Regions from separate parts of the Blautia faecicola genome, predicted to be linked through region 2. Evidence: riboswitches for the same ligand, from Rfam matches in the RefSeq annotation. Region 2 holds a riboswitch; the other holds the start of a gene.
The links. Region 2 has a riboswitch for ZMP and ZTP ahead of ETP43_RS10785 (IMP cyclohydrolase). Riboswitches for the same ligand answer to the same signal wherever they lie in the genome.
Positions count from the first base shown of each region.

Region 1: linked by a shared signal. The riboswitch ahead of ETP43_RS13690 (formate--tetrahydrofolate ligase) and the one ahead of ETP43_RS10785 (IMP cyclohydrolase) in region 2 are both predicted to bind ZMP and ZTP.

Region 1 covers NZ_SDKC01000001.1:3,028,224-3,032,575, reverse strand. Annotated here, with positions in the region: gene ETP43_RS13690 (formate--tetrahydrofolate ligase) at 1-1,629, opposite strand, end outside; ZMP/ZTP riboswitch at 1,792-1,872, opposite strand; gene ETP43_RS13685 (hypothetical protein) at 2,131-2,346, shown strand; gene ETP43_RS13680 (N-acetylmuramoyl-L-alanine amidase family protein) at 2,357-4,352, shown strand, end outside.
Region 2 covers NZ_SDKC01000001.1:2,396,845-2,401,196, forward strand. Annotated here, with positions in the region: gene ETP43_RS10775 (IS256 family transposase) at 1-411, shown strand, start outside; gene ETP43_RS10780 (phosphoribosylaminoimidazolecarboxamide formyltransferase) at 624-1,808, opposite strand; gene ETP43_RS10785 (IMP cyclohydrolase) at 1,825-2,538, opposite strand; ZMP/ZTP riboswitch at 2,691-2,769, opposite strand; gene ETP43_RS10790 (glycerol-3-phosphate acyltransferase) at 2,910-3,563, opposite strand; gene ETP43_RS10795 (MGDG synthase family glycosyltransferase) at 3,694-4,352, opposite strand, start outside.

The sequences.
Region 1 (4,352 bases), 630 kb from region 2:
TACTTTCGGCAGTCCAGGCATGGTCATGATCTCGCCGGTCAGAGCTACGATGAAGCCGGCACCTGCGGAAACTTTCAGGTTTCTTACAGTTACTTCAAAGTCTGTCGGTGCGCCCAGTTTTGTCTGATCATCGGTCAGGCTGTACTGTGTCTTGGCTACACAGATCGGGCAGTTGCCGAAGCCAAGTGCCTCTAACTGTTTTGCCTGTTTCTGAGCGTTGGCTGTCAGAACGACACGTTTTCCACCGTATACTTTCTGTACAATCTGGTTCAGTTTGTCTTCGATGGAACCTTCCAGTTCGTAGGAGTATGTGAAGTCGTTTGGTTCTTCTACCAGACGGATCACTTCTTCTGCCAGTTTCAGGCCGCCTTCGCCACCTTTTGCCCATACTTCAGACAGAGCAACGTTAACGCCCAGCTCTTTACATTTTTCTTCAACCAGATCCAGCTCTGCTTTGGTATCGGTCGGGAATGCATTGATGGCAACTACGCATGGCAGTTTGTATACATTCTTGATGTTGCTTACATGTTTTAACAGGTTTGGCATACCTTTTTCCAGAGCTTCCAGGTTTTCTGCGTTCAGCTCGGCTTTCGGAACACCGCCGTTGTATTTCAGGGCACGTACAGTTGCTACGATAACTACTGCATCCGGTTTCAGTCCTGCCATACGGCACTTGATATCCAGGAACTTCTCAGCGCCCAGGTCTGCACCGAATCCGGCTTCTGTGATTGCATAGTCAGCCAGTTTCAGAGCCATCTTGGTTGCGGTTACGGAGTTACATCCGTGTGCGATGTTGGCGAATGGTCCGCCGTGTACGATAGCCGGTACACCTTCCAGTGTCTGTACCAAGTTTGGTTTCAGGGCATCTTTCAACAGAGCGGTCATGGCACCTTCTGCATGCAGGTCGTGTGCGGTTACCGGCTTCTGTTCTGCCACTTTACCGTATGTATATCCAATGATGATACGTCCCAGACGTTCCTTCAGGTCGTTGATATCGCTTGCCAGACACAGAACTGCCATGATCTCAGATGCTACTGTGATATCGTAGCCGTCTTCTCTCGGCATACCGTTGGTTTTTCCGCCAAGTCCGTCTACTACATTACGCAGCTGACGGTCGTTCATGTCAACACAGCGTTTCCATGTGATCTTTCTCGGGTCGATGTTCAGAGCATTGCCCTGGAAGATATGGTTATCGATCATAGCGGCCAGCAGGTTGTTGGCTGCACCGATGGCATGGAAGTCACCGGTAAAGTGCAGGTTGATATCTTCCATCGGAACTACCTGTGCATATCCGCCGCCGGCTGCTCCACCTTTTACACCGAAAACCGGTCCTAAGGATGGCTCTCTTAAAGCAACCATAACGTTCTTACCCATTCTCTGCATACCGTCTGCCAGGCCTACAGTTGTTGTAGTCTTTCCTTCACCGGCCGGTGTCGGGTTGATAGCGGTAACCAGAATCAGTTTACCATCTTTTTTGTCAGATTCTTTCAGCAGATTGTAGTCGATCTTTGCTTTGTACTTTCCGTACTGTTCCAGATATTTGTCATCAATACCTGCTTTTGCTGCGATCTCGGTGATCGGTTTCATTTCGCATTCCTGTGCGATTTCAATGTCTGTTTTGTATCCCATAGTGATTTCTCCTTTCTTCTGACCGGACGTCGTCCCCCGCGAAACAGGACAAATTCAGCGAACGTATCTCATGTGCTTTTCGAAAGCTTCCGGAATCACCCAGTGTGTACTTCGGTGAATGATCCTGAAAAATAAAAAACGCAGCAAATGTATTTCGTTCTACATTGCTGCCCAGACGGTCGGCCAATATGGATTCTGGTTTCCAGTGGTTCCTCCACATATCCGTCAGTCGCCAGAATCTTCTTTTTCAGACTTCTTTTAAAGAATAGCATAAATTAGCAAAAAAGTCAAGAATTACAAAGAAAAAATCCCATTCTTTTGGCGGATTTCACGAGAAGCTTCGCGCTACAGTGGAGCATGTGCTGATTTGCTGCGTAAGAAAGATTTTTACTTGATATTTACGGGAGAGAAAGTTATACTGGAAAGGCAGAATTCATTATCATGGAATGAGTCTGCAAAAAGAAAAGGGAACAGAAAACCAATAAAATAGGAAGAAAGCCGGTGAGAAAGATGGAACAGATGATCAGGGAGGAGATCTTTTCCGGATTTTGCAGAACCTGTAATCAGGCGCAGATGGTGACCTGTGAATTTGAACAGAAGGGTGACCGTCTGGAACTGACCGAGGTGGATTGCAGATACCGAAAATGTATTCACAAAGCAAGCTGCGAGATTGCAAAGCAGATCCGGCAGATGGAACAGGAGTATAGGGAGGAGTAGAAGGGAAAACATGTTGGTAAGAAACAGAAAAACACAAACATACCTTGCATTGTTGCTTTTCTTTTTTGCATTGCTGATGCCTCTGCAAAGTTATGCGGCGCAGAACAGTCAGCAGCAGATCAGTACACGGGCAGTCAAAACAGGGTGGGTCCAGACTGGAGAAAAATGGAAGTATGTGAATACGGATGGAAGCTATCCGAAAAACACATGGAAATACCTCTACAGCACCTGGTACTATTTTGGTGAAGACGGCTGGATGGTGACCGGCTGGAAAGAAATTAATGAGGAAACATATTATCTGAGACCGAGCGGAGCCATGGTAGTCGGCTGGGTGAAACTGGAAGGAAAATACTATTATTTCAATCCGTCCGGTGTATTACAGAAAAACGGCTGGGTGGATAACGACAAATATTATGTAGATGAGAATGGTGTCTGGATTGAGGATAAGACAAAAGATGAGGATACTGAGTCGGACAAGGCGGAATGGTTACAGTTTGGCAAACGCTGGAAGTTCCGGGAGGCGGATGGCAGCTATGCGAAAGGTGGCTGGAAAAACTTCGGCGGCAGCTGGTATTACTTTGATGCGAACGGCTGGATGGCAGTTGGCTGGTTGGAGACTTCCGGCAACTGGTACTATCTGGATCCGAAAGTGGGAAATATGCAGCGTGGCTGGAAAAAGATCAATGACAGCTGGTATTATCTGAACCCGGGAAGCGGTGAACTGGTAACCGGATGGAACGTGATCGGCGGTTTCTGGTATTATCTGGATCCGGGAAGCGGCGAGATGGCAGAAGGCTGGACGCAGATTAAGAATGAATGGTACTATCTGAAACCGGACAGCGGCGTCATGCTGGAAAACTGGCAGAAGATTGACGGTGCGTGGTACTACCTGAATCCGGGAAGCGGCACCCGTGCACAGGGCTGGAAGAAGATCGGAAGCACCTGGTACTATCTGGATGTAACCAACGGACAGCGTCAGAAAGGCTGGACAAAGGTCAATAATGCCTGGTATTATCTGAATGATAACGGTATCATGGCGGAAGGCTGGATGCAGCAGGATACGCACTGGTATTATCTGAAACCGGGTAACGGATCCATGGCAATTGGCTGGCAGAACATCGGAGGTACCTGGTACTATCTGGACGGTGCAGGAGTTATGGTAACCGGTTGGCATTATATCGGAAATCACTGGTATTATATGACCGGAAGCGGAGCCATGGCAACGAACTGGCTGAAGCTGAACAACAACTGGTACTACGTTGGCAGTAACGGAGCGATGGTAACCGGCTGGCAGGATATCGCAGATAAGCGGTATTATTTTTATGACAGCGGAGTCATGGCTGCAAGTACAAAGATCGATGGCATTGAGATTGATGCGGACGGTGTGGCACAGATCGTAAGCGGACCGCTCGGAAGTCTGACAAGACTGCTGAGGACAGCGATGCTGCCGGTTGGTAACACCTTATATGTATGGGGCGGTGGTCATGACCTGTATATTGGCGGTGATTCCCTGCGAATCGGTGTGAACCCGCAGTGGAAGAAATTCTATGATCGGCATGGAAGTAACTATGATTTTTCAAAATACAGATATTCCTATGGAAACGGACTGGATTGCTCCGGATTTATCGGATGGACAATCTACAATACATATAATACAAAGGCAAATCAGTCTGCATATGTGACGACATCTACCAAATTCCCAAGTCACCTGGCAGAAAAAGGATTGGGAACTTATAAAACAGTGTCTGGTGGAACCTTTACACCAGGCGATGTGGTAGCTATCGATGGTCATGTATGGATGGTTATCGGTATGTGCTCAGATGGAAGCGTGGTGATTGTGCATGCGACACCTCCGGTGATTCAGATCAGCGGTACAGTAACGCCATCAGGAAGTAACAACAGTGAGGCGGTACAGCTGGCACAGGCGTATATGAAAAAATATTTTTCAGATGCGGCGAACAAATTCAACCTGTGTATCGCATCAAGTGCATATCTCAACAATGTGA
Region 2 (4,352 bases):
TCTTACAAAGAGATCAAACCACTTATGGCAGATCTGAAGCGTGTATATGCAGCTCCTACAGAAGAAGTTGCATTGGCAGAACTGGACAGCTTTGACGAAAAATGGAGCGGGAAATACCCTAAGATTGCAAAGTCATGGAAAGATAACTGGGCAAATCTTTCAACGTATTTTAAGTATCCGGAAGCTGTCAGACGTCTGATCTATACCACGAACACGATTGAAGGATTTAACCGCCAGCTCCGGAAAGTCACCAAATCCAAGACGGTATTTCCATCCGATGACAGTCTCTTGAAAATGCTGTATCTGGCCATGATAGATATCACCAAGAAATGGACGGGACACCGTCAGGATTGGGGACAGATCCATTCTCAGCTGGAAATTTTCTTCGAAGAAAGATTGGAAAGGTTATAAGCAGAATGCATGCTAGGCAGGGCTGGCACAGCCAGTCCTGCTTGACATGCCTTAAAACTGCATTATAATACAAACAAGGACAGAACCCTGAAAAACAGGTTCTGTCCTCGATAACTAATGACATATCTTATATCAGTTTTTCTGTTTACACAAAACTTGAAACGCTCTCAAGCATAGCAGAAATCATCGGTTCTTTTTTACTCTATCTGTTTTTAGTGATGGAACAGACGGATACCGGTAAATGCCATTACCATGTTGTATTTATCACAGCATTCGATCACCAGATCATCGCGGACAGATCCGCCCGGCTGTGCAATGTAGGTAACACCGCTCTTGTGCGCGCGCTCAATGTTATCTGCAAACGGGAAGAATGCATCGGATCCCAGTGTAACATCTGTCAGCTGATCCAGCCATGCACGTTTTTCTTCTCTTGTAAATACTGCCGGTTTCTCGGTAAAGGATCTCTCCCAGTTACCGTCACCAATGACATCCATGTATTCCTCACCCATATATACATCAATCGCATTATCTCGTTCTGCACGGGTGATACCCTCCTTGAATGGAAGGTTCAGTACCTGCGGACTCTGACGCAGCCACCAGTTGTCTGCTTTCTGTCCTGCCAGACGGGTACAGTGTACACGGGACTGCTGTCCTGCACCTACACCGATTGCCTGTCCGCCTTTTACGAAACATACGGAGTTGGACTGAGTATATTTGAGGATGATCAGAGAAATCTTCATATCTCTCTTGGCTTCTTCTGTCAGTTCTTTGTTTTTGGTCACCAGATTGGAGATCAGCTCATCATCGATTGCCAGTTCCTGTCTGCCCTGTTCGAAGGTAACACCGAACACTTCTTTATGTTCCAGCGGAGCCGGTACATAATCCGGATCGATCTGGATCACGTTATAATTTCCTTTTTTCTTCTGTGCCAGAATCTCGAGTGCTTCCGGTGTATATCCCGGTGCGATCACGCCATCGGATACCTCTCTCTTGATCAGCATCGCGGTATCTTTGTCACACACATCTGACAGAGAAATAAAATCTCCGAAAGAAGACATACGGTCCGCGCCTCTTGCTCTCGCATAAGCACAGGCGATCGGAGAGAAGTTTTTCCAGTCCATATCGTCTACCCAGTAGATTTTTGCCAGTGTCTCGCTTAACGGAAGACCTACTGCTGCACCTGCCGGAGATACGTGTTTGAAAGAAGTTGCTGCCGGAAGTCCGGTTGCCTGTTTCAGGTTGGATACCAGCTGCCATCCGTTAAAAGCATCCAGGAAGTTGATATATCCAGGTTTTCCGGAAAGCACTTTGATTGGAAGCTCTGATCCGTCGTTCATGTAGATTCTGGAAGGTTTCTGATTTGGGTTACATCCATACTTTAACTGTAATTCTTTCATTTTGCTTCTCCCTCTCCTATTTGTTTTTATTTACGATTCTTGTCTCATAAGTACCATCTGCAATATTGATATAGCGTACAAACAGAGATACTTTATTTTCTTCATTCAGGCTTTCCCATAACAGGCTGGTAAATCCATCGATCTCATCCGGGATTGCCACGAGTTTCGGTTCGCCCTCAAAACTTGGCAGCGGATTGCCATCGCCCATATACGTATGAATAAAATGTCCTTCTCCTGCAAGTGCGGTTCCATAAGAGAATGTGTAACGGTTGCAGGAATCCGGATTGCCGTTGTTGCTTTTTAAGATGGACATTGCATAATCAAATACTCCGTTTTCGATGTGCATTACACCGGAGATCCGAGGGGTATAATTCGGCGCATCCGGTTCAAATTCTCTGGATGTCAGAGACTGCTCAAATGTCAGCTGTCTGTCCATTCCTTCATAAATGGTATCTGTCTGGTCTCCGTTGGTTACGATGGTTTTATTGCCCAGCACGCGTACCGGTGCATAGATAATAAGACTCGGATCCACCAGTTTGGAAGGATCAAAGGCCTGGGTGCGGATTCCCTGTCCTTCTTCTACAAAGACACGGTTTCTGCTGTTCTCACTTCTTCCCATGATGAAATAGGCTGCAACTGCTTTGGTTCCGTCTGCAGATCTGCCAATTACAATTCCTCTTCCTGGGTATAAATTTCCTTTCAGTTCCTGTTCCAATGATATCATCTTCATGAACAATTCTCCTTTTGTCTTATGATTTGATTTGCTGTGGTCCGGATCGGTATAGCGAATCCTGGTTGTCAGAATCACTATACCTGGCTTTTCTCGCCCTCTCCATACTACGCAGAAATTATGCTGAAAACGAAAAAAGCCTACAATCCGAGCTACACTGCCCAGACGGTCGGCTTCAAACCCTTATACTCCCCGTGGTAAACTCCACTTCCGTCAGTCATATAAGTTACTTCAAAAATAGCATTTATTTTTTCTTCTGTCAACCCTGTTTTCATAATTTCGACATCCAGCAATGCTGTTCCCATTCACACGCTTCACATTCCAATATGCTCAGCAAACAATCATCACTGTCGATATTCCCTGTCGTTTTCTTACCGATGAAGTACCAGTCGCACACTCATCTGCTCTCCCCGATATCTGGCGTAATGATTCCGGATCACCACAGCCGAGATCAGACAGCAGCCGACACTGATACCTGTCATCGCCACCCGACAGAAAACACTGACGGAAAACAGTACAAAGGTACAAACCGAACGGTAAAAATGCGGCTCGATCACGATCACCAGGGAAAAGATCAGATACAGGGCTGCCAGAGACAGTACCGGAAGCCAGAACGGTACCAGCCCCAGCAGTACCCCGAACGATACCGCAATGGCTTTTCCACCTTTCTGTGGCTGTAAAAACGGGCAGGCATGTCCGAAAACCGGAGCTGCCAGAATCAGCGCAAAGCTCCATCGTGCCGGATTCACCTCCCGCAACGCCAGATGCACCGGAAGATAACCTTTCAGCAGTTCCATGCACAGCACCAGAATCCCGATCGGTATGCCCGCACAGGTAAAAGCATTCGCCGTTCCCGGGTTTCCATCCGGACTTTCCGCTGTAATATCAATTCCTTTCAGTGCCTTTGGCAACAGATAGCTGTACAGGATACTGCCGGACAGATACCCGCCTATGATATAACACCACTCCTGCCATGTGATCATCTCTCGTTTTCCCCCTGTTTCTTTCTGTACTTTCGCTTTCAAATCGTTCTTCGATGGAAGTACCTCTTTTTCGTCCTCTTCATTGCTGCTGTTCTATATAACTATGTAACGTTTCCGTTTCTTCACAATTACGAGCCAAAATGCATCTGGAATACTATCTACCAAATAATTTCTAGTCTATCATTTCATTCGCTTTACCGATCAGCTCTTCCAAAAGTTTACAGATACGCTCTGCCGCCTCCGGTCTACTGTTCTTTTTCTGTGCTTCCTGCATCTCCACGCGCAGTTTTTCTCGCTCCAGAAGTTTTTCTCCCGCGCGCACCTGTCCGACAAACGAACGTTTTCCGATAGACATGCCATGTTTCTGGAAGAATTCCACATTTTTCGTCTCACATCCCGGAATCGGATTCGTATGTACCATCGGAATCCCCATCACAGCTGCTTCCGTGCTGCTGAGTCCCCCGGGTTTCGTGAAAATCACATCACAGGCTGCCATGTAAGCCGCCACCTGATCCGTATACCCGAGGACTCTCACATTCTTTCGATGAACCAGTTCCCGTTTTAAAAGTGTTTCCAGCTTTTTATTATTTCCACAGATGACCACCATGTTCTCATCTGCTTCCATCCTGCGGGCAAGTTCCAGCACAAAGATCTGGATCTTTCCAAATCCCATACTGCCGCCCATCACCAGATAACTTTTACTCTCCTGTGGAATATGACAGATTTTTCTTGCTTCCCTCTTATCCCATTCTTTCATAAAGTTCTGCCGTACCGGAATCCCCCACGGAAGAAGTTTTTCTCTCGGAACCCCCCGCTTTGCAAACTCATCAA